DNA from 3 places in the Pseudomonas sp. ML2-2023-3 genome. Region 2 is predicted to be linked to each of the others. Evidence: predicted binding sites of a transcription regulator. Region 2 holds the regulator's gene; each other region holds the start of a gene.
The links. Region 2 encodes FliA, which starts transcription of late flagellar genes. Its sites were predicted from a motif close to CTAAAGTTTNNNNNNNNNNNGCCGNTAA; they were not measured.
Positions count from the first base shown of each region.

Region 1 (3,242 bases), 1.4 Mb from region 2:
CGATGATGACCGATATCAGCAGCTACCTTGATTTTGTCATGACCCTGTTCTTTGCCTTTGGCGTGGCCTTTGAAATCCCGGTGGCCGTGGTGCTGCTGGTATGGATCGGCATTGTCGACGTGCAATACCTGCGCAAGATCCGCCCGTACGTGATCATCGGCTGTTTCGTGGTCGGCATGATCCTGACCCCGCCCGATATCTTCTCGCAAACCTTGCTGGCGATCCCGATGTGGATGCTGTTTGAAATCGGCATTCTGTTTGGCAGCCTGATCAGCAAGAACAAACGCGGCGAAGACCCGGACGAACCCTCGGCTGATAGCGACGCCCAACCGCCAGCACCGCAAGCGTGAACCTGCTGCTCCTCGAAGAGGCTGATTTCATTGCCGCCGACCGCGTGATCCTGCGCGATCGGCGCCTGACTCATATGCAGGAAGTTCATCGGGCCGCTGTCGGCGACAGCCTGCGCGTGGGCAAGATTGGCGGATTGATGGGCAGCGCCGAACTGGTGCGCCTTGAGGCCAGGGAAGCCGAACTGGTTATCCACAGCCTTGACCAACCACCACCGGCCAAACTGCCCCTGACCTTGTTGCTTGCCCTGCCACGCCCGAAAATGCTGCGCCGGGTACTGCAAACCGTGGCCTCGATGGGCGTGCCCAAGGTCATTCTGGTCAACAGTTATCGGGTCGAAAAAAGCTTCTGGCAGACACCGTTCCTGGAACCCGAAGCCATTCGTGAGCAATTGATCCTGGGGTTGGAGCAATCACGGGACAGCGTCTTGCCCGAAGTCATTATCGAAAAACGCTTCAAGCCGTTTGTCGAAGACCGTTTGCCGGCGCTGGTCGAAGGCACATTGGGCCTGGTGGGCCATCCGGGAGATTACCCGGCCTGCCCGCGCGGGCTGGATGAAGCCGTGACCCTGGCCATCGGCCCGGAAGGTGGCTGGATTCCCTACGAGATCGACTTGCTGGCCAAGGCAGGCCTGCAACCGGTGCAACTGGGGGCACGTATCCTGCGGGTCGAAACCGCCGTCACCGCCCTGCTCGCCCGGTTGTTCTGACAGCCCGATTTAAATACATTTTGTATCATCTGCCTGCTTCAGTTTTGCTCGACCGAGCCGATGCATTAACACGTCAAGATCATTCAAGAAGCCATGGACGGCTGTTATCGATACCAATCGATCAAAAAAAGGAGTTCGTCCATGAACCATTGGTTATCTGCCACCCTGGGCAATATCAGTGTCATTCGTAAACTCAGCCTGGGCTTCGGTACCGTCTTGCTGCTGACACTGCTGATCACCGTCACCGGCTGGAAGGGGCTGATGTCTGTCATTGATCGCGGCGACAAGCTGGCCAATATTTCCCAGGTCATCACGCTGATCAAGGACCTGCGCATCGCCCGCGTCACCTACGACAAGGACAACGGCGAAAACGGCCCCGATCTGGTCAACGATCTGCTCAACGAGATCGGTACCAACCTCGCCGCCGCCAAGGAGCGCATGGTCCAGGCCAGTGACTTGAGCCTGAGCGACCAGGAACTCAAGGTCGTGTCGCAATACAAAACCATCTTCGCGGCTATCGACGAGGCAACCCAGGCCCGCGAGGTCAGCCGGGGCAAGCTCGGTGCAACGTCCGAAGCCGCCCTGGCCAGTATCGCCGCCATCGAAAAAGACGTGCTGCAGGGTGACAACCTGGCCGAGCTCAATAGCGTCAACCAGGTCAGCCGGTTGCTGTTGCAAGCGCGGTTCGAGGTGCGCGGCTATACCCACACGGGCGATCTTGAAGCGGCTACACCTGCGATCGAAGCCATCGACCAGGCGCTGACAGAACTCGCACGCCTGAGCAGCATCATGCCCAGTGCCTACAGCCCCCAGTTCGCGCAGGCCAGCACAGCACTGAAAAACTATCGGGCCGCCTTTATCGAGTTTCGCGACTCTCAGGTACACAGCGACAAGCAATTGTCGCAACTGCAAGTGCTGGGCAATGCCCTGGTGGATCTGAGCAATGAACTGTCGGCGTCCCAACTCAGCCAGCGCGACAGCGATACCCGCCAGGCCAAGTCCGCGCTGCTGATCTGCGCGAGCCTGGCCCTGCTGCTGGGCGTCATTGCGGCGTGGATCATCACCCGGCAGATCATCACCCCCTTGCGCGACACCCTCGATATTGTCAAAGCCGTGGCGGCTGGTGATCTCAGCCAGGAGCATCCGACCACCCGTCGCGACGAACTGGGCCAACTGCAACAGGCCATCGAAGGCATGCGCGGCGGGCTGCGAGAGCTGGTCGGCGGCATCGGCAACGGCGTCACTCAGATCGCCAGTGCGGCCCAACAGCTGTCCACCGTGACCGAACAAACCAGCGCCGGGGTCAACAGCCAGAAAATCGAAACCGATCAGGTGGCCACGGCCATGCATGAGATGACGGCCACGGTTCAAGAAGTTGCACGCAATGCCGAAGAGGCCTCCGAGGCGGCAATGTCCGCCGACGTGCAAGCCCGTGAGGGCGATACCGTGGTCGCCCAGGTCATTACACAGATTGAGCGCCTGGCGGCTGAAGTGGTGTTGTCCACCGAGGCGATGGCTCATCTGAAACAGGAAAGCGACAAAATCGGCAGCGTCCTCGACGTGATCAAGGCCGTGTCCCAGCAAACCAACCTGCTGGCCCTCAACGCCGCCATCGAAGCCGCTCGGGCGGGCGAAGCCGGGCGCGGTTTTGCCGTGGTGGCCGACGAAGTGCGCAGCCTGGCGCAGCGTACGCAAAAGTCCACGGAAGAGATTGAAGTCTTGATCATCGGCCTGCAAAGCGGGACTCAACAAGTGTCCAGCAGCATGGACAACAGCCGCCTGCTGACCGACAGCAGCGTTGAGCTGACCCGCCGCGCGGGCGAGTCCCTGGACACCATTACCCGCACCGTATCGACGATTCAGGGCATGAACCAACAGATCGCGACAGCAGCCGAACAGCAAAGCGCGGTGGCCGAAGAGATCAACCGCAGTGTGCTGAACGTGCGCGACGTGTCGGAACAAACCGCCGCAGCCAGCGAGCAGACCGCCGCCGCCAGCGTGGAACTTGCAAGGCTGGGAACGCACCTGCAAACACTGGTCACCCGCTTCAAGGTCTGACCCTCGGCCAGTGCGACTCCCATCACACTAACGGCAACTGCCCTTCAGTTCCGGCCCCCGGCGCCGATGGCCTGATACCCCTTGAAGGAGTATCACCATGTACCGTCGGCTGGCCCAACTGCTGGGC
Region 1 covers NZ_CP146343.1:357,657-360,898, forward strand. Annotated here, with positions in the region: gene tatC (twin-arginine translocase subunit TatC) at 1-350, shown strand, start outside; gene V6P94_RS01525 (16S rRNA (uracil(1498)-N(3))-methyltransferase) at 347-1,057, shown strand; gene V6P94_RS01530 (methyl-accepting chemotaxis protein) at 1,199-3,115, shown strand; gene V6P94_RS01535 (methyl-accepting chemotaxis protein) at 3,213-3,242, shown strand, end outside.
Region 1: a site for FliA is predicted at 1,094-1,121, ahead of V6P94_RS01530 (methyl-accepting chemotaxis protein). Genes of this name have one in related genera too.

Region 2 (3,242 bases):
ATGGCCGATATGTTCGCTGATATCTATCACAGCCCTCCCAAGCGGGTAGGCTGAGGTAGTCAAGATTACGTTGCAATGTACCTACATCTGATGGTCTGAAGGTTTTGTTCCAATGGGGAACGGGCAGCCAACGCATGTAGCCGCGTCTAAGTAAGACAAGGTAAAAAAAGATCATGGGCAGCATGCATCCCGTACAGGTGATCGCAGTGACCGGCGGCAAGGGTGGCGTCGGTAAAACTAACGTCTCAGTCAACTTGTCCATCGCATTGGCCGAGCTGGGCAGGCGCGTTCTGTTGATGGACGCGGACCTTGGACTGGCGAATGTCGATGTCCTGCTGGGCCTGACCCCCAAATTCACCCTGGCCGATGTGGTCGAGGGGCGTTGCGAGCTGCGCGATGTCTTGCTGCAAGGCCCTGGCGGGATTCGTATCGTGCCGGCGGCTTCGGGCACCCAGAGCATGGTGCAGCTGAGCCCGGCGCAACACGCCGGTCTGATCCAGGCCTTCAGCGACCTCGGCGACAATCTGGATGTGCTGGTGATCGACACCGCTGCCGGGATTGGCGAGTCGGTGGTCAGTTTTGTGCGCGCCGCCCAGGAAGTGCTGCTGGTGGTCTGCGACGAGCCGACATCGATCACCGATGCCTATGCGCTGATCAAGTTGCTCAATCGCGATTACGGCATGAACCGCTTTCGCGTATTGGCGAACATGGCCCAGAGCCCGCAGGAAGGGCGCAATCTGTTCGCCAAATTGACTAAAGTCACCGACCGCTTTCTGGATGTGGCCCTGCAATACGTGGGCGCCGTTCCGTATGACGAATGCGTGCGCAAGGCCGTGCAAAAACAGCGGGCCGTCTACGAAGCGTTCCCGCGCTCCAAGTGCTCCCTGGCGTTTAAAGCCATCGCCCAGAAAGTCGACACCTGGCCGCTGCCCGCCAACCCCCGCGGGCATCTGGAGTTCTTTGTCGAGCGTCTGGTGCAGCAAGCAGGGGGGCGCTTTTAATGACCGCCAGTGGCTATCGCATGTACAGCAAGGCGTCCCGTGACAGCCAGTACGAGCTGATCGAGCGTTACGCCCCTTTGGTCAAGCGCATCGCCTATCACCTGTTGGCGCGCTTGCCGGCCAGCGTGCAGGTGGACGACCTGATCCAGGCCGGGATGATCGGGCTGCTCGAGGTGTCGGGCAAATACGACGCCACCAAGGGAGCGAGTTTTGAGACCTATGCCGGGATTCGCATTCGTGGCGCCATGCTCGATGAAGTGCGAAAAGGCGACTGGGCCCCGCGCTCTGTCCACCGCAATACGCGCATGGTCAGCGATGCAATTCGGGTAATTGAAGCAAAAACCGGTTGTGACGCTAAAGATCATGAAGTTGCGGCCGAACTCCAGTTAAGCCTTGATGATTATTACGCCATCTTGAATGACACCCTGGGCAGCCGCCTGTTCAGTTTCGACGACTTGTTGCAGGACGGCGAACACGAAGGGCTGCATGAGGATGGCGCAAGTGCTCACCCGGAGCCGTCCCGCGATCTGGAAGACGAACGCTTCCAGGGCGCGCTGGCCGATGCGATTGCCCATCTGCCCGAGCGTGAGCGGCTGGTGTTGGCGCTGTACTACGACGAGGAACTGAACCTCAAGGAAATCGGCGAAGTGCTGGGGGTCAGCGAGTCCCGTGTGAGCCAGCTGCACAGCCAGTGCGCAGCGCGGCTGCGTGCACGCCTGAGCCAGTGGCGAGCGCACTGACCGGAACACGCGTACTTATTGTGGGAGCGGGCTTGCTCGCGATGGGATCGACACGGTGAATCAGAAAAACCGCGCCGCCAGCATCGCGAGCAAGCCCGCTCCCACAGTCGATTCTGGCGGTGTTTGAAAACGAATTGATTGAATGGCGTGTCCCCAGACCGGGCGCGTTTAAGACTGCTTGGAGGTCGAATTGGACAAGAACATGAAAATCCTTATCGTTGATGATTTTTCAACGATGCGGCGGATCATTAAAAACCTGTTGCGTGACCTGGGGTTCACCAACACGGTCGAGGCGGACGACGGCATCACGGCGTTGCCGATCCTCAATCTGGGTCACATCGACTTTTTGGTGACCGACTGGAACATGCCGGGCATGACCGGTATCGAGTTGCTGCGCCACGTGCGCGCCGACGAAAAACTCAAGCACTTGCCGGTGCTGATGGTGACCGCCGAAGCCAAGCGCGAGCAGATCATCGAAGCCGCCCAGGCCGGTGTTAACGGCTATGTGGTCAAGCCGTTCACGGCTATCGCACTCAAAGACAAGATCGAGAAGATCTTTGATCGCATCGGTTGATCGGTTGCCTTGGGGGCGCTATGGAGCATAAAGAATCTACACAGGGCGATTTTGAGTCGACCCTGAAAAAACATGCTCACGAATTGGTCGAAAGCCTTGAAAGAGGCCAGTTTGGCGATGCAGTGCAGCTGATTCACGAACTCAACCAGACCCGTGATCGCGGGTTGTATCGCGAAGTCGGCAAACTGACCCGTGAACTGCACAGTGCAATTGTCAATTTCCATATTGATCCGAGCATGCCGCAAGCCGAAGAAGTGTCGCAGATCACGGATGCCACGGAACGCCTGGCTTATGTTGTGAAGCTCACGGAAGCGGCCGCCAATCGAACCATGGACCTGGTGGAGAACAGCACGCCGCTGGTCAACGGCCTGGGGCAGGAAGCCAAGGCCCTGAGTGCAGACTGGGGTCGCTTCATGCGCCGTGAAATCGGTGCCGAGGAGTTTCGCGAGCTGGCGCGTCGGGTTGACAGTTTTTTGACGCGTAGCGACGAGCAAAGTCAGGTCGTGTCCGCCAACCTCACCGACATCTTGCTGGCCCAGGATTTCCAGGACCTTACCGGTCAGGTCATCAAGCGGGTGACGCAACTGGTCACGGACGTTGAAAGCAATCTGCTCAAACTGGTGCTGATGGCCAGTCAGGTGGATCGCTTTGCCGGCATCGAACACGACCGTGATGCGTTGCGCGCTGAAAATAATTCGCAAAAAAACCAGGCCAAGGGTGAAGGTCCGCAGATTCATGCCGATACACGTAATGACGTCGTATCCGGTCAGGATGATGTAGACGATTTGCTGTCCAGTTTAGGTTTTTAGGACTCGATAGACGTGCGGGCGCTGTTGCCTGGCGTCGCGGGCCTTTCTCAAGGAGCACGTACATGAGCTTCGGCGCCGATGAAGAAATCCTTCAGGATTTCCTGGTTGAAGCCGGCGA
Region 2 covers NZ_CP146343.1:4,248,573-4,251,814, reverse strand. Annotated here, with positions in the region: gene flhF (flagellar biosynthesis protein FlhF) at 1-54, shown strand, start outside; gene fleN (flagellar synthesis regulator FleN) at 174-1,001, shown strand; gene fliA (RNA polymerase sigma factor FliA) at 1,001-1,741, shown strand; gene V6P94_RS19575 (chemotaxis response regulator CheY) at 1,944-2,315, shown strand; gene V6P94_RS19570 (protein phosphatase CheZ) at 2,336-3,124, shown strand; gene V6P94_RS19565 (chemotaxis protein CheA) at 3,187-3,242, shown strand, end outside.

Region 3 (3,242 bases), 1.2 Mb from region 2:
ACGATCAGTTCGGGAGCGTTGAGCCGGGCGAACAGGTCGCTTGGTTCAATCACTAACGGCAAGCCAGAGAAGCCAGGCATGTGAAGCCTCCAGAGCAAAAAAGGGGGGGATTGTAGCGCTAGCGCCCGCGACTACTAAAGCTATTCAGGGCTTTCTCGATGCATTGGGCCGTTTTGCCGAATGCCTGCACGCTGGTTTCCGAAAAGGGTCCGCCGCCCTGGTCTGCCAGTACCAGCATGACCACGCGGCCGTTGTTGCTCAGAGAGCGTAACAGTAGATGCTCGCCAGGGAACAGGCTGCGCAGGCTGTAGGGTAAAACCGCGGATATGACGCCATTGTTCTCGGGTGTCAGGCGTACCTGAGCCGGTTGCGCCATCAAGCGCTGGAGTGCGGTGCTCTCGTTGATGGTGATGTTCAGGTCGAAGGCTGTCTTTGCCAGTCCGGCTATCTGATTCACGCTCAGGGCGGTTGAGGTCTTGTCGGGTGTCAGCAGCATCACTCGGCGCATGCCGCACGCCAGCAGGGCTTCGCGGGCGCAAGTGGTCAGGTGCATCGGGTTGCTGAATGCGCTGGGTTGCTCGAGCAATTGCCCGCAATGTCTGCGCCACGCCGCCAGCGCCTCGGCCGAGGGGGGCGGCGCGGCCAGCGAGCTGTGGCGGGTGCGGCGTGCATCCCATGGCCAGAGCAGCGCCTGGGCCGGGTGCCAGAGTTCTGGCATCGAGTGATAGCGCCCGCTGTTTACCGCGTGCTGGTGCACTTGCTGTTGTATGTCATCCAGCGGCATTTGCAGGTACAGGCTGGTGACGTACTGCCAGCGCAAGTTGTGCGGCGTGTCCCATGCCTGTTGCGCTGAAAGTGCCAGGCAGTTGGCCAGCAGCACGCTGTTGGCGGGCTGGTTGAACCAGCGGCGCAGCTCGGGATCGGCGTCCAGGTGCTGTTGCTGGCGCAGCGGATGATGAGTGTCGCGGGCAATGTGCAGCACCTTGACCAGCGTGCGGCGCTCGTCGGTGATGACCGTATAGCCCTGCATCACCCAGGCGGGCAATCGCCAGAGTTCGGCCAGCGTGCGGCAGATATCAAACAGCGGAACACCAAATAGCTCCAGCTCGACCTTTTTGGCGCATTCCCCTTGCTCGATCACCCGTCGCTCCCAGGCTTCAAGCAGCAGCGGGTGAGTGAGCGCCAACGCCCATAACGGCGACAGAAACAGCAGGCTGCTCCAGTAGATTTCTTGCCAGAGGCGCGCCAGGCGATTGCCGAACAGCCCGATTGCTTGTTGTGCGGCGTGCTGGCTGATGAGCTGGATTTGTCGATAGGCCATCGGGATGTCTTCGATCGCCAGTGCGGGTACGCGCTCGAGCAACACTTGGGTGCGCTTGAGGCCCAGGCGGTTGATGGCCACTTCAAGGCTTTCGGCAGGCTCGCTCAGGCTGCTCTGGACGTGTTGGTTGGCCTCGCGGATCAGCCTCAGTGCCAGCGCCGGACTGTCCTGCATGACCTCGGCAATTTCGCGTAATGAGCGGCGACTGTCGTTGATCGTCTTGAATACGCGCTCATGGCTGTTTTGCGGGATCGGCAAATCAACAGCGTCCAGGCGTGATACCCAGGCATCCAGAGTAGTGGGTGTTGATGTCGGTGCGCAGGTTTCGTTGGCCATTAGGGGAACGCGATCATCATCGATTGTGGAGGTCGAATGGATTTTCGGCTTTGCCGGCTATAGTCTGGCGCAGATTCGCCGATAAGGAGAAGAAGAGTTTTAGCTTCGCTGGAATATGACCTTGAACCCGACTCAGTAAGTACTTTTTATCTATGGCTAAAATTATCGGCATCATTGTCGTGTTCGCGAGTGTGCTTGGCGGATACGTGCTTTCTCACGGCAAAATCGGTGCGTTGATTCAGCCGTTCGAGGTTTTGATCATCGGTGGGGCGGCCTTTGGCGCGTTCCTGCAAGCCAACCCCGGCTACATGACCATGCACGTGATCAAAAAATCACTCAGCATGTTTGGATCACGCTTCTCCCACGCTTTTTATCTGGAAGTGCTGGGGCTGGTTTACGAGATTCTCAATAAAAGTCGCCGCGAAGGCATGATGGCCATCGAAAGCGATATTGAAGACGCGGCCGCCAGCCCGATCTTCTCCAAGTACCCCACTGTCCTTAAGGATGAGCGCATGACGGCGTTTATCTGCGATTACCTGCGCATCATGTCGTCGGGCAACATGGCGCCCCACGAGCTCGAAGGGCTGTTTGACATGGAGCTTTTCAACCTCAAGGAAGAGCTGGAGCATCCTTCCGATGCCGTGACCGGGATCGCCGACGGCATGCCCGGTTTCGGCATTGTGGCGGCGGTGCTGGGTATTGTCGTGACGATGGCCTCGCTGGGTGAGGGCGATCAGGCCGCAATCGGCATGCACGTTGGTGCCGCGCTGGTGGGGACGTTCTTCGGTATTTTGGCCGCCTATGGCTTCTTCGGTCCGCTGGCGACGTCCCTGGCCCACGATGCCAAGGAAGAAATCAACGTTTACGAGTCGATCAAGGCTTCCCTGGTGGCCTCGGCCTCGGGCATGCCGCCGTCGCTTGCCGTCGAGTTCGGTCGTAAAGTGCTGTACCCCAAGCATCGACCGAGCTTTTCCGAGCTTGAACAAGTGGTTCGCGGTCGCTGAGTTATGGAAAACAACCAGCCCATCATCATCAAGCGCGTAAAGCGCTACGCCGCAGGCCATCACGGTGGCGCCTGGAAAATTGCCTTTGCTGACTTCGCCACGGCGATGATGGCGTTCTTTTTGGTGATGTGGCTGATGACGGCCGCCACGCCAGAGCAAAAGATCGCCATTGGCGGCTACTTCAAAGACCCGATCGGTTTCAGCGAAAGCGGCACACCGTACATCATCGACCTGGGCGGCACGCCCGCGCTGGCGCCGGACAACACCCTCAATCCCGAAGAGAAACTGCAGCCTCAGCCCGACAAGATCAAAGTCGATGCCGATCAGGTTGAAAACATGGCGGAGCAGGTCGAGAAAGAACGTCTCGAACTGCTGCTTCAGGAGTTGCAGAACAAGGTCGAAGAAAACCCGCAACTGCGTAAATTCAAGGATCAGTTGCTGTTTGAAATCACTCCGGACGGTTTGCGGATCCAGATCATGGACGCCGAAAATCGCCCGATGTTTGATGTGGGCAGCGCGCGGCTAAAGCCTTACTTCGAAGATATTTTGCTGGCCATGGCCGACACGATCAAAGCGGTGCC
Region 3 covers NZ_CP146343.1:193,304-196,545, reverse strand. Annotated here, with positions in the region: gene V6P94_RS00860 (rhodanese-like domain-containing protein) at 1-80, opposite strand, end outside; gene V6P94_RS00855 (HDOD domain-containing protein) at 119-1,657, opposite strand; gene motA (flagellar motor stator protein MotA) at 1,810-2,661, shown strand; gene motB (flagellar motor protein MotB) at 2,665-3,242, shown strand, end outside.
Region 3: a site for FliA is predicted at 1,715-1,742, ahead of motA (flagellar motor stator protein MotA). Genes of this name have one in related genera too.